Regions from separate parts of the Telluria sp. RT2P19 genome, predicted to be linked through region 2. Evidence: predicted binding sites of a transcription regulator. Region 2 holds the regulator's gene; each other region holds the start of a gene.
The links. The regulator sigma-54, encoded in region 2, starts transcription at its own class of promoters, with help from an activator protein. The targets are predictions, from matches to a motif close to TGGCANGNAANCTGCTTT.
Positions count from the first base shown of each region.

Region 1: AC56KW_RS16545 (PEP-CTERM sorting domain-containing protein) is a predicted target of sigma-54. The motif match lies at 2,021-2,038, and genes of this name have one in related genera.
Region 3: AC56KW_RS06300 (ANTAR domain-containing response regulator) is a predicted target of sigma-54. The motif match lies at 1,932-1,949, and genes of this name have one in related genera.

Region 1 covers NZ_JCASIL010000013.1:29,239-36,448, forward strand. Annotated here, with positions in the region: gene AC56KW_RS16540 (hypothetical protein) at 665-826, opposite strand; gene AC56KW_RS16545 (PEP-CTERM sorting domain-containing protein) at 1,432-1,968, opposite strand; gene AC56KW_RS16550 (hypothetical protein) at 2,506-2,643, shown strand; gene AC56KW_RS16555 (LacI family DNA-binding transcriptional regulator) at 3,236-4,261, shown strand; gene AC56KW_RS16560 (extracellular solute-binding protein) at 4,258-5,541, shown strand; gene AC56KW_RS16565 (carbohydrate ABC transporter permease) at 5,538-6,608, shown strand; gene AC56KW_RS16570 (carbohydrate ABC transporter permease) at 6,605-7,210, shown strand, end outside.
Region 2 covers NZ_JCASIL010000020.1:18,594-25,803, reverse strand. Annotated here, with positions in the region: gene AC56KW_RS21035 (monovalent cation:proton antiporter family protein) at 1-877, opposite strand, end outside; gene AC56KW_RS21030 (KpsF/GutQ family sugar-phosphate isomerase) at 1,034-2,032, shown strand; gene AC56KW_RS21025 (KdsC family phosphatase) at 2,032-2,586, shown strand; gene lptC (LPS export ABC transporter periplasmic protein LptC) at 2,597-3,202, shown strand; gene lptA (lipopolysaccharide transport periplasmic protein LptA) at 3,247-3,795, shown strand; gene lptB (LPS export ABC transporter ATP-binding protein) at 3,807-4,559, shown strand; gene AC56KW_RS21005 (RNA polymerase factor sigma-54) at 4,571-6,055, shown strand; gene hpf (ribosome hibernation-promoting factor, HPF/YfiA family) at 6,130-6,489, shown strand; gene AC56KW_RS20995 (enoyl-CoA hydratase/isomerase family protein) at 6,613-7,210, shown strand, end outside.
Region 3 covers NZ_JCASIL010000004.1:8,849-16,058, reverse strand. Annotated here, with positions in the region: gene AC56KW_RS06305 (S9 family peptidase) at 1-1,311, opposite strand, end outside; gene AC56KW_RS06300 (ANTAR domain-containing response regulator) at 1,960-2,604, shown strand; gene AC56KW_RS06295 (CmpA/NrtA family ABC transporter substrate-binding protein) at 2,637-3,794, shown strand; gene AC56KW_RS06290 (MFS transporter) at 4,061-5,374, shown strand; gene nirB (nitrite reductase large subunit NirB) at 5,388-7,210, shown strand, end outside.

The DNA.
Region 1 (7,210 bases), on a different contig from region 2:
GCATGTGCGTATGTCGATGGTTGATCAGGTTTAAAGTAGGTATTTCCAGCCACGTTCGGGTGAGTCAAATTTCTGAGGTAACAAAGTTTATAGGGGTATGGGTGAGGGTAGCGGCGAGGGATCGCACAAGAAGTTCTTGATAGTGCGGAGGCGCTTTTTGGCGAATCCTAATCCCACCGTCTCCGCCAGTTACTTGAAAAAGCCCCTATGAAGGGGCTTTTTCTTTTCCGCCTACCCCCGTTTCTACACCCGTCCTGGCCGAGGCTCGTTCTGGTCCGGTTTGCAGCTTGCTCTGCCATTCCGCGATAGCGGCCTCGTCCGCCGGCAACCGCGCGTGGACTTGGCTGGGCCGGCGCCGGGAAGGTACCGGCCTGGATCCGCTCATAGATCGTGGCGCGCTTGATCCCAGCCTTTCCATTACGGCCGGCAGGCGCAAAAGCGTCTAGGTTCATCCATGGTGCTTCTCCTTCTTCGCCGGATTCGCTTTGCGACCGCTGGCGACCAGGGCGGGATAGCGCGTGCCGTGAAACGCGCGCTTCGCCAGCAGCCTGCCGCCCGGCACCGGTGCTCGCACATGCTGTTGGCCAGCCGGGACGGTCAGGCCGCGGAAGGCGCAAAGGTGGTCGCGCCGCGCCAGGTGCGTCAAGTCGCCCCGGGTCGACCATTAGCCGTGCTCTGCGTCGTCTGCAACTCGATCGGCCTGCACGGGCCGCGGGCCCCGCAAGGTGGCGAGCATCGTTGCCGTATGCGCGGCATCAAGATAGGTGCCCTTGCACGACAGTGCGATGTCGCCATCCCTTAAGCCGATCGCAGCATAGCTTTTCATCGGGGGGCGTCCTCAATGGCGGTCGGTACAGCCAAATGCACCGGCCGATATACAGGTAGTCGCCCTCGACGCTCATCCATGGATTGACCCGTCCCGCCGCTTTGCAGCGCGGCGCCCGAGCCGCCGCCGCCGCATCGCGCACCTCGGGACTGAGCGCCGATAGCTTGGCGGCGACCAGCCTTGAATGCGACGAACTCCCCATGCAGCCAGTCCTTGTCGAACTGGCCGTCGCTGTTCAGGTCCGGCAGGGTAGGCCATCCAAGCGACGAACGCTTCGAGATCGTCAGCCACAGCCTGTGCACCGCTCCCTGCATGCTGGGCGGCTGGCTGTACGCAGTACTGGATGCCTACGTAGAGCGCGGCGCGAAGCGCACCATCCATTCCGCGGTCGCTTGGATAGCATTCACGGTCGCAGAATGCAGCGAACGCGGATCCAGGGTTATTCGCGCCAATCACGGGCTCCGCTTGCGCTGTTGGCGTGGCGTCTCAAGCAGGAACGAATCGGCGCAATTGGTGGGCTTGGAACTTGACCGTGCGATTCGTCCGCGAAGCCGGCAAGAGCATCGGGATAGCCCGTGGCGATGCGGAGGCGCGGGCCGGATGTTTTACTTAGCCGTCCGCTGCTTGCGGCGGCGCACCATCCAGCCCATCAAGCCGAGGGTAGGAAGCAGTAGGGCGCCGGTGCCGGGTTCGGGAATTTCCGCGGTGCCAAGCGTGGTCAGCGATCCAGCGGTCACACGCCGATACGGGCTGCAGTTCGCGCATTCATAGCTTGTTGCGGTATCGAGCGCGAATTCTCCCCCAAGGGCATCCAGCGGATTGGCGAATGAGAAGTTGAAGTAACGATTGCCAGCGTTAGCAAATAAGATAAAGCCGTTTGCTCCTACAGCGCTGCCAAAGTACAGACCGCTATTGCTGCTATCAAAAGTGTACCCGGTCAGGGCGCCGTCAAAGGTCGACACATTGAAGCTGCCCGCAGTGCGTGCGATAGGATCCAGGCTGATCGCACCGGTGGCGGTGGTGCCGTCGGACAACTCAACGCCGGACAGCGTCCAGGTCAGCAGCGCAGCCTGCGCTGGCACCACTGGCCCCAACATCAGCGCTGCAGTCATGGCAGCCACGCGAAAATTATTCATATTCATCGAGATCCCTTAGGTTTATATGTCAGGCGAGTCCAGCCCAGTGCTCCTCCCTAAAGCAATACTCATGCCATAGTTACATATACCTTTCCAATCAACAACATATGAGTATCGAAGAGATTTCGCGATACACGACATGTAAAATTTGCCGACAGGCAATTCACTCAGTTACCTCAACGCTTGGTGGCGGCCTTGTCGCGAGGGCTGCCTGGCATCCCGGCTGAAGCACCGAATCAGCCCACAGCCGATGGGCGCCGTGCCGACCTTGCTTGCAGGGACAGGCTGGCGCACATACGGGCCACTTGCAATAGCGCGCCGCCTCGTCGACATGGCTGTCTCAAGGCGGAGAACGCCTAAGCTCATGGGTATGAGCAATGTCAGGAAATAAGTCGCGGTGATATGGAGCACGTCGCCGGCGAACTACCTTAGCGGGAGATATTTACTTTATGTATGGCGGAGATCGCAAATAGAAATTGGATTTATATCCTGATCCTGGCTAAGCTTGCTCCATCGCTCAACGCCAACCAATCAGGAGCTGTCATGGCTATCTCGACCACCCTTCGCCAACCCAAATCCGCATCCGGCCTACGCCTCCTGTTCGCTCGCATGGGCTCGCAACTGCGCCGCATGATCGCGATGGCAGGCGCCCCGTACGTGGATGGCGCGATGCCGCTGTAAGCGACATAGTCATCCTTTCGAGCGCCCCGCCCAGTGCGGGGCGCTGCCGTTTACGTCGCCGGAAACCGTTCGCTTCCACCGTGCTTCGATGTCGCTGTCAGCCCATGCGGTGCAAGCCACCACGCTTTGGCCGGTCGGCGCGAAACCGGGGTCACCGCAAGGGAGACAGCGTGAACGGCTCGAGCGCTGCGGATATGAAGCCTGGCATGGCGGCTGTCGCTGGCCCGGCGGGCGCGCAGTGTCAGCGCCGACGATGACGTGATCACCGCTGGCGGCGAGTGCGCGCACTCGCCGTGCCGCAGGCACGGGTACGGCGAGATCGGCGCGGTCGCGGTTGGTGGCAACGTAGCGCAGCGCTTGAGCAGATCACAACCGAGATGGAGCGCCTCCAGGCTGACCGGGCGCCGACCTCGTCCCGCACGGCAAGCGACAGCCACGCCCCACATCGGTAACCGTTTTCGACATGTCGCCTGTTGACCCGGGCGCGGAAAGGCGATAGCATCCTTAAAAATGACAACGTTGGACAATTGGCCGGGGCGAGGTTCTGGAACCAGTTGATCCGATGCATAGGCCGCAGGCCCAAGGAGACAGCTTGTCCACTATCCACGACGTCGCTGAAAAGGCCGGCGTATCGATCAAGACCGTATCGCGGGTGCTCAACGACGCGAGCAGCGTGTCGGAAAAGACCCGCACCCGCATCGAGCAAGCCATGCAGGCGCTCGATTTCGCGCCGTCGGCGGCGGCGCGCATGTTGCGCGGCGTGCCGACCGGGTTGGTCGCCGTGATCGCTGAAAAACTCACCACCACGCCCGATTCGTCCGAGATCATCAAGGGCATCCAGTCGGTGTGCGAGGAAATGGGCAAGATGCTGATCATCGGCGAGACCGGCGGACGTGCCGATGTCGCCAGCCGCCTGGTGGCCGATATGCGCGCACGGCGGGTCGAGGCGATCATCTTCGCCACGCCATTCCACCGCGAGATCACCCTCAACGAAATGCTGGGGCAGACGCCGACTGTTCTGGCCAACTGCTTCGAGGCCGAGCCGCGCTACCCGCAAGTGGTGCCCGACGACGAGGCAGGCGGGCACGCCGCCGCCGCCGCCGTCCTGCAGGCCGGCCATCGCAAGATCGCCTTTCTCCAGCTGATCGAAGACATGGTCGCGACCCGCCTGCGGATGCAGGGTTTCCAGCGCGCGATGCAGGAGCATGGCGTCGCGCCGCGTGCCGACTGGCTGCTGCACGGCGCTACCGAGGCCGAGGACGAATTCGCCCAGCTCGACACCACGATCGACGGCCTGGTCGCCGGCGCCGACCGCCCCAGCGCCATCCTGTGCGGCAACGACAAGATGGCGATGCGCGTGATCTTCATCCTGCAGCGGCGCGGCCTGCGGGTGCCCGAGGATGTCTCGGTGGTCGGCTTCGACGATTTTCGCCTGATCTCCGAGGCCCTCGATCCGGGTCTCACCACGGTCGCGCTGCCATACCGCGAGATCGGCGAGCTGGCGGCGCGCCGGGCCCTCGGCGGCGACCAGGATGCCGGCATGGTGCGCGTGGCTTGCCGCCCGGTGCTGCGCGGTACCCTGAGCGCGCCGGCCAAGGCGAAAGGCACGCGCCGATGAAGCCGCTCCTGTTGTCCCTGACCGCAGCGTTGGCCTGCCATGCGCTGGCCTGTCACGCGCAGGCCGCGCCGGTCGAGATCAAGGCCTGGCGCCACGATACGGGCGATGCCGAAATGGTCGCCAGCAGCCAGATGGTCGAGCGTTTCAATCGCAGCCAGGACCGCTGGAAAGTGGTGGTCGAATCGATCCCCCAGGGTTCTTACACCGAATCGGTCACCGCCGCGTCGCTGGTGGGCCACCTGCCGTGCGTGATGACGATCGACCAGCCGGCGGTGCCCAACTTTGCCTGGGCCGGTAATATCCGCCCGCTTGACGACTTGCTGCCCGCGGCGGTCGTAGAGCCGTTGCTGCCGGGCGGCCGTGGCGTGTACGACGGCCGTCTGTACAGCGTCGGCCAGTTCGATGTGGTGCTGGCCCTGTTCGCGCGCCGCTCGGCGCTGGCGCGCGAAGGCGTGCGCGCGGCCACCATCGAGCACCCTTACACGGCGCAGGAACTGTACGACATCGTCGCGAAAGCCAAGCGCGCAGGTCGCTACCGCTTTCCGCTCGACCTCAACGGCAAGGCCAAGGGCGAATGGGTCAGCTATGGTTTCTCGCCCTGGTTCCAGAGCGCCGGCGCCGACCTGATCGACCGCGCCGATTACCGGCGCGTGGACGGGGTGCTCAATGGCGCGCCGGCGCTGGGCGTGGCGCGCTACTACGCGCGCCTGTTCAAGGAGCGCCTGGCCGAACGCAACCCGGCCGACGAGAAGGGTTTTGAACAGGGCCGCTCGCTGATCCAGTACACCGGCTCATGGAAGGCGCGCGACTATGCCAAGCGTTTCGGCGACGACCTGGTGGTCATGCCGCCGCCCGATTTCGGCCACGGCCCGCGGGTCGGCGCCGCCTCATGGCAATGGGCGATCGCGCGCAATTGCCGGCATCCGGAAGGCGCGGCCGCGTTCCTGGCCCACGTGCTGTCGGCGCCCGAGATGGCGGCCATGTCGCGCGCCACCGGCCTGATTCCGGTCACGCTGGAAGCGGCGGCGCTCACCGAGCGCTATCGCCCGGGCGGCGATGGCCGCATCTATTTCGATTTCGCGGCCCGCTATGCGGTGGCGCGGCCGGCCACGCCGGCCTATCCCGCGATCTCGGCGGCATTCGAGAAAGCCATGTCCGACCTGCGCGGCGGCAAGGACCCCGACGACGCGATGGACGAGGCGGTCGAAGCGATCGAGTACGACATCGCGCGCAACAACGGCTATCGCAATAGCCACGCACGAGAGGCGGCCAGCAAATGAAGACGATACTTGGTCGGGACCATCCGCTGGCGGTGAGCGGCTTCGCCGGGCCGGCGTTGATCCTGTTCGGCGTATTCGTGCTGCTGCCGCTGCTGCTGGCGGCGGCGGCCACCTTCACCAATCACCGCCTGGTGTCGCCCGAGCCCACCCGCTACGTGGGAATGGATAACTACGCGCGACTGCTGGCGTTGCAGGTGACGACGGTGGCGCCGCTGCGCAATGCGGCGGGCGATGTGCAGCGCGACGAAGAAGGCCTGCGCTATCCCACGTGGCGCCAGGTGCGCCAGGCCCAGCCCGCACTGGCCGGCTACCGGCCGGCCTGGCAATTCGAGCTCGGTGAGCGCCGGGTGGTGCTGGCGGCCACCGATCCGCTGTTCTATCGCTCGCTGATCAATACGTTCCTGTTCGCGCTGCTGGTGCTGCCGCTGCAGTGCGGCGTGGCGCTCGGCCTGGCGCTGCTGGTCAACCAGCGCATGGCCGGGCGGATCTTCTTTCGCACCGTGTATTTCGCGCCGGTGGTGACCTCGATGGTGGTGGCGTCGATCGTGTGGTCGTTCATGCTCAATACCGACCGCGGCCTCCTCAACGAGTTGCTGCGCGCGCTCAGCGGCAACCCCGACGCCGGCCCCGACTGGCTGGGAGAAAGCAGCCACGCGCTGCTGGCGATCGCCATCATGTCGGCCTGGCAGGGCGCCGGTTTCCAGATGCTGGTGTTCCTGGCCGGGCTGCAGTCGATCTCGTCGGAGCTGTACGAGGCGGCCACGCTGATGGGCGCCAACGCGTGGCAGCGTTTCGTACACGTCACCCTGCCGGGCCTGCGCAACACCATCGTGTTCGTGCTGGTGTCGACCATGCTGATGGCCTTCGGCCTGTTCACGCAGGTCGACGTGATGACCTCGGGCGGGCCGCTCGATTCGACCACCACCGTGGTCTACCACGCGGTGCGCAGCGGTTTCAGGCAGCAGGACATCGGCTATGGATCGACCATCACCGTGGTGTTCTTCGGCATCGTGCTGCTGGTCTCGCTGCTGCAACGAATGCTGCTGGCGAAAGGAGCAAGTAAATGACAAGCATGATTCGCCGGACCCTGCTGCGTCTACCCATGCTGCTGGCCATGTGCGCGCTCGGCGTCGTGTTCGCGACTCCCTTGCTGTTCATGTTCGCGGCCTCGTTCAAGCACGACGACGCCATCTTCGCCAACCTCGCCAGCTGGACCAGCTATGTGCCGGACGCCGGCTGGTCGCTGGCCAACTACGCCGCCATTTTCGAGCGCAGCAACCTGCCGCTGTTCTTGCTCAATTCGACCATCATCGCGGCGCTGGTGGTGGTGGGCGGGATCCTGGTCAACAGCATGCTGGCCTTTTCCCTCAGCCGCATGCGCTGGCGCGGCCGCGGCGCGGTACTGTCGGTGGTGGTGGCGATGATGGTGATCCCGTTCGAGGTCATCGCCATCCCGCTGCTGTCGCTGGTCGCGCGCCTGCCGTGGCCGGGCTTCGAGGCGGGCATGCTCACCTGGCAGACCGGCTGGTTCAACAGCCTGCACGTGCAGATCATCCCCTTCCTGGCCAATGCTTTCTGCGTGTTCCTGTTCTATCAGTTCTTCCGCGATATTCCGCCCGAACTCGACGAGGCGGCCAAGATGGATGGCGCCGGCCCCTGGGCCCTGTTC
Region 2 (7,210 bases):
TCCGCAGGTCGAGCAGCATGCCGATCGTGATGAAGAACAGCCCGAGCAGCACGTCGCGGAAGGGCTTGATGTCTTCTTCCACCTGGTGTTTATAGGGCGTCTCGGAGATCAGCATGCCGGCCACGAAAGCGCCCAGGGCCAGCGACAGGCCGGCCTGCTCGGTGATCCAGGCCGCGCCCAGCGTCACCAGCAGCAGGTTGAGCATGAACAGCTCTTGCGAGCGGCGCTTGGCGACGATCGTGAACCAGCGCCCCATCAGCTTCTGGCCGAAGAACAGCAGCAGGGCCAGCACCAGCGCCGCCTTGAGCGCCTCTACCCCGAGTGTGATCGCCAGGTCTTCCGGATCGCGCGCCAGCGCCGGGATCATGATCAACAGGGGCACCACCGCCAGGTCCTGGAACAGCAGGATGCCGACGATGCGCCGCCCATGCTCGCTTTCGAGTTCGAGCCGCTCGGTGAGCAGCTTGACCACGATCGCGGTCGAGGACATGGCCAGCGCCCCGCCCAGCGCGAACGCGGCCTGCCAGCCAAGCGGGATCCCGGGCAGGAGCCAGGCCGCCAGCAGCCCGATCGCCATCGCGGCCACGATCGTCGACACCACCTGGGCCAGCCCAAGGCCGAACACGATGCGCCGCATCGAGCGCAGTTGTCCGAGCGAGAATTCGAGGCCGATCGAGAACATCAGGAACACGACCCCGAACTCGCCCAGCGCATGGGTGGTGGGACTGTCCTCGGCCAGGGCCAGGGCGTGGGGACCGATCAGGACGCCGACGGCGAGGTAGCCTAGCATCGGCGGCAACTGCAGGCTACGGAATACGACTACGCCCAGGACGGCGCAGCCCAGCAGGAGGAGGGTAAGTTCAAGACCGGAATGCATGGTGCGGGACTGGAGATAAGCGGCGAATTTTGTTAATCTTATTGCACGGGTAGTGTGTGGTGCGGCATCGCTTGTTATCGTTTGTTACGACTGGCAAGTTTTTTGCTTTCCCAATTCGTTTATACTGCCAAAATGAGTGTAACCGATGAAAAAATAATGCTGAAAAGTTTTGACGAGGCCATGGCCCAGCGTGTGCTGGCCCTGGGTCGCGAAACGCTGTCGATCGAAGCCGAGGCCATCCGCGCGCTGCACGCGCGCCTGGGCGACGACGACAGCTTCGTGAGCGCGGCGCAGCTGATCCTTTCCTGCGACGGCCGCGTGGTCGTGTCCGGCATGGGCAAGTCGGGCCACATCGGCCGCAAGATCGCCGCCACCCTGGCCTCCACCGGCACGCCGGCCTTCTTCATGCACCCGGGCGAAGCCGCGCACGGCGACCTGGGCATGGTCACCAGGAACGACGTCGTCATCGCCATCTCGAATTCGGGCGAGTCGTCCGAGATCCTCGACATCCTGCCGGCCGTGAAGCGCCTGGGCGCGCGCGTGATCGCCATGACCGGCAAGCCGGCCTCGCGCCTGGCCAAGCTGTCCGACGTCCACCTGAACATCGCGGTGGACAAGGAAGCCTGCCCGCTCAACCTGGCGCCGACCACCAGCACCACCGTGACCCTGGCCATGGGCGACGCGCTGGCCGTGGCGCTGCTCGACGCGCGCGGCTTTCGCGAGCAGGACTTCGCGCTGTCGCATCCGGGCGGCGCCCTGGGCCGGCGCCTGCTGACGCATGTGCGCGATGTGATGCGCAGCGGCGACGCGGTGCCGAGCGTGAGTCCCGAGACGTCGCTGGTCGAGGCGCTGCTCGAAGTGACCCGCAAGGGTCTCGGCATGACCGCGATCGTCGACGCCGAAGGCCGTCCGGTCGGCGTGTTCACCGACGGCGACTTGCGCCGTGTGATCGAACGCATGCACGACTTCTCGAACATCCAGATCCGCGACGTGATGCACGCCGATCCGCGCCGCGTGCGTCCAGGCCAGTTGGCGGTCGACGCCGTCGCCGTGATGGAAGAATTCCGCATCAACCAGATGCTGGTGGTCGACGACGACGACCGTCTGATCGGCGCGCTGCATATCCACGACCTGACCCGCGCGAAGGTGATCTGATGAGCGACACATTCATTCCTGCCATTACCCCGCTGGCCCACATGGAACGGGCCGCGCGCGTCAAGGTCATGATCTTCGATGTCGACGGCGTGCTGACCGACGGCAGCCTGACCTATGGTCCCGACGGCGAGGTCACCAAGACCTTCAATGTGCTCGACGGCCTGGGGATCCAGCTGTTGAACAAGACCGGCGTGCAGACCGCGATCATCAGCGCGCGCCTGTCGCCGATCGTCGTCAAGCGCGCGGCCGATCTCGGCATCTCGCATGTCCACCAGGGCATCCACGACAAGCGCATCGGCTTCGCCAAGCTGTTGGAAAGCACCGGCTTCACGGCCGAGCAGTGCGGCTATATCGGCGACGACGTGATCGACCTGCCGCTGTTCGCCCGCGTTGGCTTCGCGGTCGCCGTGCCTTCGGGCCACCCCGAGGTGCAGCATCGCGCGCATTACGTCACGAAGAACGGCGGCGGCCGTGGCGCCGTGCGCGAGGTGTGCGACCTCGTGATGCGCGCCCAGGGCACCTACGACCAGGCGCTCGCGCCGTATTTCGCCTGAGGCCGTGAGCATGGCTACCGTCGTCGTCAACAAGCGCACCGCCCATCGCTGGAATCTGCTGGCGATGATCGTCATCGGCACCTTCTTCGCCTTCGGCAGCTTCTGGCTGCTGCAGCTGATGCAGGCGTCCGACATCGACGCCCAGCTGGGCGGCCCGCCGGACGAGCCGGACTACATCGTCGAGAACTTCTCGTTCGTGCGCATGACCGAGAACGGCCAGCCGAGTTACCTGGTGTCGGGCAAGCGCCTGGCGCACATCCCGAATGGCGACGTGTCGCACGTCGAGGCTCCGGTGCTGCGCGGCGTCGAGCCGGGCCGCCCACCGATGACGGTGGTCGCCAGGAACGCGCAGATCCACCACGAGGAGCACCGCGTCGAGCTGGTCGGCGACGTCGACCTGCAGCGGCCCAGGACGGCGCAGAGCGAGTCGCTGCAGGTGCGCACCCAGGCGCTCACCGTGCTGCCCGACGAAGAAATCCTGAAGACCGATCTGCCGATCGACATGCAGCTCGGCGCGTCCAGCGTCAAGGGCACCGGCATGGTCGCCAACAACGCGACCATGCAGATGCACCTGTCCAGCCGCGGCCAGATCGTCTATCCGCCACGCCAGCGCTGACCCGCCTTTAGCGCCGCGTGCCAACCCGAGACCCGCATCCAACCATGAAAAAACTCCTAGCTGCCGTTTGCCTCTCCCTGCTGTCGCTGACGGCCGCCGCCGAGCGCGCCGATTCGCTCAAGCCGGCAGTGATCGACTACGATTCGCTCGACGTCGACGAGGTCACCGGCACCCGTATCCTGACCGGCAACGTGATCCTGACCCGCGGCACCCTGCAGCTCAAGTCGGACCGCGCCCTGGTCAAGGAAAGCCCGGAAGGCTATATGAGCGTGACCCTCACCGCCGCCGGCGGCAAGGTCACCACCTTCCGCCAGAAGCGCGACGGCGGTCCCGACCTGTGGGTCGAGGGCCAGGCCGAACGCATCGAGTACGACGAGCGTTCGGAACTGGTGCGCCTGTTCTCCAACGCCATCGTGCGCGAACTGGAAGGTTCGCGCATGACCAACCAGATCACCGGTCCTTACATCTCCTACGACAACCGCAAGGAAGTGGCCACGGTGCGCAACGACGTCAGCGGCCAAAGTAAAGTTGGCGGCGGCCGCGGCACCCTGATCCTGGCGCCCAAGCGCGCCCCGGCCGGAGGCGCCCAATGACGGCAGCCCCGATGGAGCTGGGCGATTGCAGTACCCTGGTCGTCAAAGGCCTGCAGAAGAGCTATGGCAAGCGCCTGGTGGTGCGCGACGTGTCGCTGCAGGTCGAATGCGGTGAAGTGGTTGGCTTGCTGGGCCCGAACGGCGCCGGCAAGACGACGTCGTTCTACATGATCGTCGGCCTGGTGCCGTCGGATGCCGGTTCGATCGACATCAACGGTACCGACATCACGAGCCTGCCGATCCACCGCCGCGCGGTGCTGGGCCTGTCCTACCTGCCGCAAGAGGCGTCGGTGTTTCGCAAGCTGACGGTCGAAGAGAACATCCGCGCCGTGCTCGAACTGCAGAAGGACAACGGCAAGCCGCTGTCGAAAGACCAGATCAACGCGCGCCTCGACACCCTGCTGGCCGACCTGCAGATCGAGAAGCTGCGCGAAAATCCGGCCTTGTCGCTGTCGGGCGGCGAGCGCCGCCGCGTGGAAATCGCGCGCGCGCTGGCGACCAATCCGCGCTTCGTGCTGCTCGACGAGCCATTCGCCGGCGTCGATCCGATCGCCGTGATCGAGATCCAGCGCATCGTGCGCTTCCTGAAGGAGCGCAAGATCGGCGTCCTGATCACCGACCACAACGTGCGCGAGACGCTCGGCATCTGCGACCGCGCCTACATCATCAACCAGGGCGCCGTGCTGGCATCGGGCCGCCCTGACGACATCATCGCCGACGAGTCGGTGCGCCGCGTGTACCTGGGTGAACACTTCCGCATGTGAGCGACACCTAGATGAAACAGTCCCTGCAACTTCGCACATCGCAGCACCTGGCGCTCACGCCGCAATTGCAGCAATCGATCCGCCTGCTGCAGCTGTCGACACTCGAACTGCACCAGGAGATCGAGCAGATACTGGGCGATAACCCCTTGCTGGAACGGCTCGACGATCCGCTCGACCGCTCGGTGCGCTTGCTGGCCGATGGCGCCATCAACAACGCGCCGGCCAATGGCGAAGCGCCGTCCGCGCCCGGCCAGCAGGCCGAGGGACAGGAGGCGCCAGCGCCGGCAGGCGAGGCCGAAGGCTTCGATGGCGCCGCCGATGGCGACCGTGGCGACGCCGACTGGAGCGATGGCGGTTCGGTATCGTCGGGCAGTGGCGGCGAGGATGAAGACGGCCGCCCGCAGCTGGAGGCCTGCGCCATCACCTTGCGCGAGCACCTGATGGAACAGGTGCGCGAAGCCACCTTGTCGGCGCGCGACCGGGCGCTGGCCGAGCTGGTGATCGATGCGCTCGACGACAACGGCTACCTCGAGGAACCACTCGACGAGATCCACGCCCGTCTGCCCGAAGAACTCGAGATCGAGATCGACGAGCTGCGCTGCGCGCTGGCGCTGGTGCAGAGCATGGACCCGGTGGGCGTCGGCGCGCGCAGCGCGGCCGAATGCCTGGCGCTGCAGATCCGGCGCATGCCCGGCGTGCCGATGGTCACGCGGCGCATGGCGCTCACCATCGTCGAGGGTTACCTGAGCTGGTTCGCCCAGCGCGAATACAGCAAGCTCAAAAAAGCGCTCGACTGCGACGACGAAGACCTGCGCGAGGTGCAGGCCGTGGTCCGCCAGTGCAATCCGCATCCGGGCGCCGCCTTCGCATCGAACCTGTCCGACTACGTGGTGCCGGACGTGATCGTGCGCCGTTCCAAGAGCGGCTGGGCTGTCACGTTGAACCCGGACGTGATGCCGCGCCTGCGCGTCAACAGCCTGTACGCGAACCTGCTCAAACAGGGCAAGAGCGAGGCGCAGATGGGCGCGCAGCTGCAAGAAGCGAAGTGGCTCATCAAGAATATGCGCCAGCGTTTCGACACCATCCTCCGTGTGGCGGAGGCGATTGTCGAGCGCCAGCGCAACTTTTTCTCGCACGGCGCGGTTGCCATGCGGCCCCTTGTTTTACGTGAGATTGCTGATACACTAGGCCTACACGAGAGCACAATTTCTCGTGTCACAACTCAAAAATATATGCTGACCCCGCACGGCATGGTTGAGTTGAAGTATTTCTTCGGCAGCCACGTTGCCACCGAGGCGGGAGGCGAAGCATCCTCGACGGCAATACGTGCGCTCATCGCACAATTGACAGGAGCAGAAGACCCTAGGAACCCTTTATCCGACAGCAAGATCGCGGAGATGCTCGGGGAACAAGGCATGGTCATCGCGCGCCGCACGGTTGCAAAATACCGTGAAGCCCTCAAGATACCCCCTGTAAGCCTCCGCAAGTCCTTGTAACTGCGCCGTCCACAGACATCGTGCCTTGTCGCGTCCTGTGGCCCACACGGTGCAACATTTTCAAAGGAGTGTGTATGAACCTCACAATCAGTGGCCATCATCTCGAAGTAACCCCCGCCATCCGTGAATACGTTCAGAATAAGCTCGAGCGCATCATTCGCCATTTCGACCAGGTGATCGACACCCACGTCTTCCTGGCCGTCGACAACCTCACTGAAAAAGAAAAAAGGCAGAAAGCAGAGATCAACGTGCAGGTATCGGGCAAGACCCTGCATGTGGCAAGCGTCGCGCAAGACCTGTACGCCGCGATCGACACGCTGATGGATAAGCTGGACCGTCAAATCCTGAAACACAAGCAGCAACTGAAGGACCATAGCCGTACTTCGATCAAACGCCTGCCGGAAAACGGCGGCGAAGACGCCGCTGTCGCCTGATCAGGCGCAGGGCTCACACTAGCTAAGGGCGTCTAAGGGGACGCCCTTTTTGCATCCGGCTTCCCGGTATGACGCGCGTCGCGTGTTCGGTAAAATGCATCTCTCTCCATTACCGACCACGCCATGACCGACCACGTCCTGACCAGCATCGCCAACCGCACCGGCATCATCACCCTCGACCGTCCGAAGGCGCTCAATTCGCTGTCGCTCGCGATGGTGCGCGCGCTGACCGACATCCTGCTTGTCTGGCAGGCCAACCCGCAAGTCGACGCGGTCATGCTCACCAGCAGCAGCGAAAAGGCCTTGTGCGCAGGCGGCGACATCCGCTTCTTCCATGAAGTCGGCCATGCGGGTCCGATGGGCGGCAGCGCGCTGCTCGAGGATTTCTTCACCGAAGAATACGCGCTGAACCACCTGATCCATTTCTATCCGAAGCCCTATATCGCCATCATGGACGGCGTCGTGATGGGCGGCGGCATGGGCATCGCCCAGGGCGGCCCGGATTGCGGGCTGCGCATCGTGACCGAGCGCACCAGGATGGCCATGCCCGAAGTGAACATCGGCCTGTTCCCGGATGTCGGCGGCAGCCATTTCCTGTCGCATGCGCCGGGACAGCTCGGCAACTACCTGGGCTTGACCGGCCTGACGATCGGCGCCGCCGACGCGCTGTACGTGGGCCTGGCCGACGTGTTCGTGCCAAGCGCCGAGCTGCCGGCCTTGA
Region 3 (7,210 bases), on a different contig from region 2:
GCGCACGTCGCTGGCTTCCCACTTGCCGGTGGTGAGCGCGCGCGGGGCGGCGTCGGTCAGGCTGTCCCTGGTATACAGGTGCGAGTAGCCGCTTTCTTCCGACAGGTACCACAGCGTGCGGTTGTCCGGCAGCCAGCCGAATTCGGCGTTGTCGTAGTTGACCCAGGCGCTATCGGTCAGGCGGTGCAGGGGTTTCAGCTTGGCGGAGCCCAGGTCGACGCCGGCGATCCAGCGGTCCTTGTTGTCCACCGAGCGCAGCATGACGGCGACCTGGGCGCCGTTCGCGCTCCAGTCGATCGCGTTGCGCCCGCCCGAGACCACCAGCGGGCGGTTGCCCTTCAATGGGTCCTTCTTGGCGGCGGCGCGCAGCTCGGCCAGCGGGTCGACGTTGATACCCGGCAGTGCGTCGAAGGCGATGTCCTGCACCTTGTTGGTGCGCAGGTCGACCAGCTTCAGTGCGTGCGGCACCGGCATGTTGCGGCCGACGCGGGTGCGCACGTCTTCGGTTTCCTCGTAGCCCGACTCGTTGACGTAGCGCGGCATCTTGCCGGCGCGGCCCTTATCGGCGCCCTTGGCGGCGGTGACCACCAGCAGCCAGCGGCCATCCGGCGACAGCGAACTGCCTTCGATGGTGACCTTGTCGCCCAGGTAGATCTGGCCGGGACCCATCGAGGCGTCGACGCGGCGCAGCTCGTCGGCGCGCGCGCGCAGGGCATCGCGGTCATCCTTCTGGCGCTTGAGGTGTTCGATCAGGCGCAGCTCGGTCGAACGGTAGGGATCCTCTTCAGGCGCGTTCGGGTCCTTGGCGGCGCGCGGCAGGGCGGCCGGGCCGGTAACCTTGCTGGCACGGTTCCACACATACCAGTCGGTGCCGATGCGGTACTGGACCGATGCCTCGTCCGCCGAGTACTGGGCGGCGGTGATGCGGCTGGCGCCGCGCGTGACCTGCACCAGCTGGCCCGACTTGAGGTCGCGCTCGAACAGGTCGTTATTGCGCAGGACCAGCATGCGGGTGTTGTTGCGGTTATAGACCACGTCGGCGCTGTCGATCTTCGGCAGCTCGGCGTCGTTTACGCGCTGGATCTTGCCGGCGGCGACCTGGAACACATCGCGCACGGGCGATCCGGTGCGCTTCTGCTTGTAGTACACCTGCTTGCCGTCCCAGCTGAACCAGGCGTCTTCCACTGGGGTGCCGATCCAGTCGGGATGGCTCATGGCCTGGTCGAGGGTGATGGGGGTGGATGCCGCTGCCGGCAACGCGATCAGTGCGGCGAAGGAGGCCGCAAACAGGGTAAGTGCAGGTGTTCGCATGTGGAGTCTGATGAGTGAAGAAATGGCTTTCTGGCCAGAAATGCGCTTGCATTCTAGCGCAGGCACTCACCGGGACCGCGATATGTGGCAGGTTTTTTTTGCTGTAAAGACAAGCCCCGGCAGTACCTCAGTACGGCCGGGGCTGGATGCATTGCGCATACTGCAGCGGTGGTGCGCTGCAATGAAAGCTGTCTTACATGGCCTTGAACGGACCTTTTGGCGGACGCGGCAGGAACATGGCGACGCGCGCTGCGACGGCGACGACGGCCAGGGCGATGGTGACGTATTCGAGCGGGCTCATATCAACCCCGTACTGCTGGAGCGTAGCCGCCGTGGGCGACGTACAGGTCTTGCGAGAAGGTGCGGATGGCCGAGATGGCTGCCGCGAAGAAGCTGGTGCCTTGGATGGCTGCAGTCATGATTGTTCCCCTGAGATAATTCTTCAATGTTGCAGTGCAGTGTAGCGGCGTCTTCATCATAAACAAACTTTAGATTGGTGATTCCCGCGATTCGCCTGGTGAATGATTGTATGGTTGCTCTTATGCAAGATATTTGTTGCACGTATATCTGGAGCAATGGGCGGCGCATAAGAAGGGCTGGCTCACGCCTCGGCCTGACGCTGGTGTGAATCTTGCATATCGTTAGCACATGAAATCGCGAGACAGTGCTTCACCACACCTGCGGATCGTCGTCGTGCTTTCCGCAACACCCGCCGGCACCGACCCTGACGCCGCCCAGGCCGCGCAGTCGCGGCGCAGCACCGCGCTGCGCATCGGCTTGCTCGAATCGGGCTACGACCTGATCGCGTCGCTGCCGGCGGATATCTTCCTGCCCGAGCGCATCGCGCAGCTGCAGCCCGACCTGATCATCGCCGACAGCGAGTCCGACGCGCGCGACGTGCTCGAACACATCGTGATCGCGACGCGCGACGCGCGCCGGCCGATCGTGATGTTTACCGAAGACGACGCTCCCGCAAGCATGGACGCGGCGATGGACGCCGGCGTGTCGGCCTATATCGTGGCCGGCCTGCAGGCCGAGCGCGTCAAGCCGGTGCTGGACGTGGCGCTGGCGCGTTTCAGGCGCGAGCAGAAGCTGCTCGATGAACTGAGCGACACGCGCCAGAAGCTGGTTGACCGCAAGACGGTCGACCGCGCCAAGGGCTTGCTCATGAGCCGCTACAAGCTGAGCGAAGAGCAGGCCTACCAGCGCCTGCGCAGCCTGGCGATGAACAAGAACCTGAAGTTGGCCGAGGTCGCGCAGCGCCTGATCGACGTCGAAGACTTGCTCGGCTGAGCCGGCACGTACATATAAAGACAAGGACATGTATGACTTTGGCAGGCAGGGGCGCCTGGATCGCCGGCACCGACCGCCCCGAGATCGAGATCGTCCGCATCGGCTTCATGCCGCTGGCCGACAGCGCGCCACTGGTGATGGCGTCGGTGCTGGGCTTCGACGAACAATATGGCGTACGCTTCGCACTGTCGCGCGAGCTGTCCTGGACCAGCATGCGCGACCGCCTGATCGGCCAGCAGCTCGACGCGGCCCACGCCCTGTACGGGATGCTGTATGGGGTCCAGAACGGCATCGGCACCCAGCAGTGCGATATGGCGGTGTTGATGAACCTGAACCAGAACGGCCAGAACATCACGCTGTCGCGCGCGCTGGCCAATGCCGCCCGGGATCCGGGCCTGCTCAGGCGCGAGATCGATGAAAAGGGGCGCAAGCTCACCCTGGCCCACACCTTCCCGACCGGGAACCACGCGATGTTCCTGTATTACTGGCTGGCGGCGCACGGCGTCGATCCCCTCGATCACTGCCAGGCGGTGACGGTGCCCCCCGGCCAGATGGCGGCCAGTCTCGCCGCCGGCCATATGGATGGCTTCTGCGCCGGCGAGCCGTGGGGCCAGCGCGCGCAGCGCGACGGCGCCGGGGTGCAGGCCGCATCGAGCGAACAGGTATGGCCGAACCACCCGGGCAAGGCGCTCGGCACGCGCGCCGATTTCGCCGCCACCCATCCCAATACCTGCCGCGCCATGATCGCCGCGCTACTGGAAGCGACGCGCTGGCTCGATGCCTCGCGCACCAACCGCGAAGCCGCGGCCGAGGTGCTGGCCAGTCCCGCCTACGTCAACGCCAGCCGCGAGACGCTGCAGTTCTGCCTCGCCGGGCGCCATGTGGAAGGTAACGGCGTGCGCGGCCACAACGGCCTGCGCTTCCATGCCGACGGCGAGGCCAACTTCCCCTGGCTCTCGGACGGCATGTGGTTCCTGGCCCAGCACAGGCGCTGGGGGCTGCTGCGCGAAGACCCGGCCTGCCTGGCGCTGGCGGCGCAGGTCAACCGCATCGACCTGTACCGCGAGGCGGCCGAACGCACTGGAACGATGCTGCCCTCGTCCTCGATGCGCAGCTCGACGCTGATCGACGGGCGCGTGTGGGACGGCAGCAACCCGCATGCGTGGGCAGGGGCGGGCGCACCTGCATGATCCTGAACGCGGTGCACGCTCCTGCATCATTGTGGGGAATGGCGCACCGCGATGCAGCATTTTCATTTCCATCATCCGTTCGCCGCCCCTAGGGCAGCGGTGGCACGCCTCTTGCTCATACCAATCACAGGATCAATGGCGATTCTCTTCACGACTATTTTCACTTAGCGCTGGCCCAATGCAGGGACGGCACAGGACAACGGCGTCCGCAGCTACTGCCCCCGGCAGCAAGCGCGGACGCCTTTTCGTTTTTCAAAGGAAGAAAAATGGCCAGCAAAGCGGACAGCATCAAGCTCTTTTCATTCCAGGGTGCGCCCATGCGCGCCTTCCACCTGACCTGGGTAGCCTTCTTCATCTGCTTCTTCGCCTGGTTCGCCTGCGCACCGCTGATGCCGGTGATCAAGGGCGAGTTCGGGCTCTCCATGGAGCAGATCGCCAACATCAATATCGCGGCCGTCGCGATCACCATCTTCGTGCGCCTGCTGGTAGGACCCCTGTGCGACCGCTATGGCCCGCGCAAGACCTACACCGGCCTGCTCCTGATCGGCGCGGTCCCCGTGCTGGGCGTGGCGCTGGCGCAGAGCTACGAGGCTTTCCTGCTGGCGCGCCTGGGCATCGGCGCGGTCGGCGCCAGCTTCGTCATCACCCAGTACCATACCTCCGTCATGTTCGGACCCAAGGTGGTCGGCACCGCCAACGCGGCGGCGGCCGGCTGGGGCAATGCCGGCGGCGGCGCGGCGCAGGCGGTGATGCCGCTGATGCTGACCGCGATCGTGATGCTGGGCGTGAGCCAGTCGCTGAGCTGGCGCCTGGCGCTGGTGGTGCCGGGCGTGATGATGATCGTGATGGCCTACTTCTATTGGCGCTACACGCAGGATTGCCCGGCCGGGAACTACGACGATCTGCGCAAGACGGGCCTGATGCTTGACGCTGGCGGCAAGGACGGCAAGGGCGGCTGGGCGAGCTTCGCCGCCGGCTGCCGCAACCACCGCGCCTGGCTGCTGTTCGTCACCTACGGCGCCTGCTTCGGCATCGAGATCTTCATCCACAACATCGCCGCCGTGTACTACGTCGAGCACTTCGACCTGTCGCTGGCGCAGGCCGGCATGGCGGCCGGCAGCTTCGGCCTGCTGGCGCTGTTCGCCCGCGCCCTGGGCGGCTGGCTGTCCGACAAGGCCGCGCTTGGCGGTGACCTGAACCGCCGCGTGACCGTGCTGTTCGTGCTGATGATCGGCGAAGGTCTGGGCTTGCTGTGGTTCGCCCAGGCCGAGGGCGTCGTGTTCGCGGTGGTCGCGATGCTGGTGTTCGGCCTGTTCACCCACATGGCTTGCGGCGCGACCTACGCGCTGGTGCCGTTCATCGCGCCGAAGGCCCTGGGCGGCGTGGCCGGCATCGTCGGCGCCGGCGGCAACGTCGGCGCGGTGGCGGCCGGCTTCCTGATGAAGGGCACCGGCGACATCAAGCAGACGTTCACGATCCTCGGCGGCCTGGTGCTGGTCGCCAGCATCTGCGCCATCGCGGCCCGTTTCACCAATACCACCACCGCCACCGGCAGCGCGCCGGCCGCGGCGGCAGTCTGAGAAGGAGCAGCAAATGCATATCGTCGTCATTGGCCATGGCATGGTCGGCCATAAATTCCTCGAAACCCTGGCCGCCAGCGGCCGGCACGACCTGCGCGTCACGGTATTGGGCGAAGAGCCGCGTCCGGCCTACGACCGCGTGCACCTGTCGGAATTCTTCGCCGGCAAGAGCGCGGACGACCTGTCGCTGGTCGCGCCGGGCTTCTTCGAGCGCGCGGATACTGGGCTGGGCATGGTGCTGCGCCTGAATGCCAAGGTGGTGGGGATCGACCGCGCGGCCCAGAGCGTTTTCCTGGCCGACGGTTCGCACGTCGCTTATGACCGCCTGGTGCTGGCCACCGGCTCCTATCCCTTCGTGCCGCCGGTGCCCGGAGCCGACCGCAAGGACTGCTTCGTCTATCGCACCATCGAAGACCTGGAAGCCATGCAAGAGGCGGGAGCGCGCTCGAAGTCGGGCGTCGTGATCGGCGGCGGCCTGCTGGGCCTCGAATGCGCCAAGGCGCTGCGCGACCTGGGCCTGAACGCCCATGTGGTCGAATTCGCGCCGCGCCTGATGGCGGTGCAGGTCGACGACCCCGGTGCGCGCATGCTGCGCACCCGCATCGAGGAACTGGGCGTCGGCGTCCATACCGGCAAGAACACGCTGGCCATCGTCGATGGCGAAGAAACCACCCACCGCATGCAGTTCGCGGACGGCACGCACCTGGACACCGACATGATCGTGTTCTCGGCCGGCATCCGCCCGCGCGACGAGCTGGCGCGCGCGTCAAGCCTGGAGATCGGCCCGCGCGGTGGCGTCGTGATCGACGACCGCTGCCTGACCTCGGACCCGCACATCTACGCCATCGGGGAGTGCGCCTTGTGGAATGGCCAGCTGTTTGGCCTGGTCGCCCCAGGCTACGACATGGCGCGCACCGCCGCGCGCCATTTGCTGGGCGGCGAATGCGGATTCCTGGGCGCCGACATGAGCACCAAACTGAAACTGATGGGCGTGGATGTGGCCAGCATCGGCGACGCCCATGGCGCCACGCCGGGCAGCCGCAGCTACCAGTTCATGGACGAGCGCAAGCAGGTCTACCGCAAGATCGTCGTCTCCAGCTGCGGCAAATACCTGCTGGGCGGCGTGCTGGTGGGCGAAGCGTCCGCCTACGGCGCGCTGTTGCAGACGATGCTGAACAGGATCGAGCTGCCGGAAGCGCCGGAATACCTGATCCTGCCCGAGAGCGGCGGCGCGGCCCGTCCGGCCATCGGCGTCGACAAGTTGCCGGCCACGGCCCAGGTCTGCTCGTGCAACGACATCAGCAAGGGCGCGCTGTGCGAGGCCGTGGCCGGCGGCGCCACCACGATCGGCGCGCTCAAGAGCTGCACTTCGGCCGGCACCGCCTGCGGCGGCTGCGTGCCGCTGGTGACCCAGGTGCTTAACGCGGAGCTCAAGAAGCTGGGCGTGGCGGTCAACAACCACCTGTGCGAACACTTCCCGTATTCACGCCAGGAGCTGTACCACCTGGTGCGGGTCGAGTCTATCCGCGATTTCGGCGAGCTGCTGGCGCGCCACGGCAAGGGCCTCGGCTGCGACGTCTGCAAGCCGACCGCCGCCAATATCCTGGCCTCGGTGTGGAACGATTTCGTGTTGAAGCCCAAGCACGCCAGCCTGCAGGATTCCAACGACTACTACCTCGGCAACATCCAGAAGGACGGCACCTATTCGGTGGTGCCGCGCATGCCGGGCGGGGAAGTCACGGCCGACGGCCTGATCGCGGTGGGCATGGTGGCCAAGAAGTACAAGCTCTACACCAAGATCACCGGGGGGCAGCGGGTCGACCTGTTCGGCGCCCG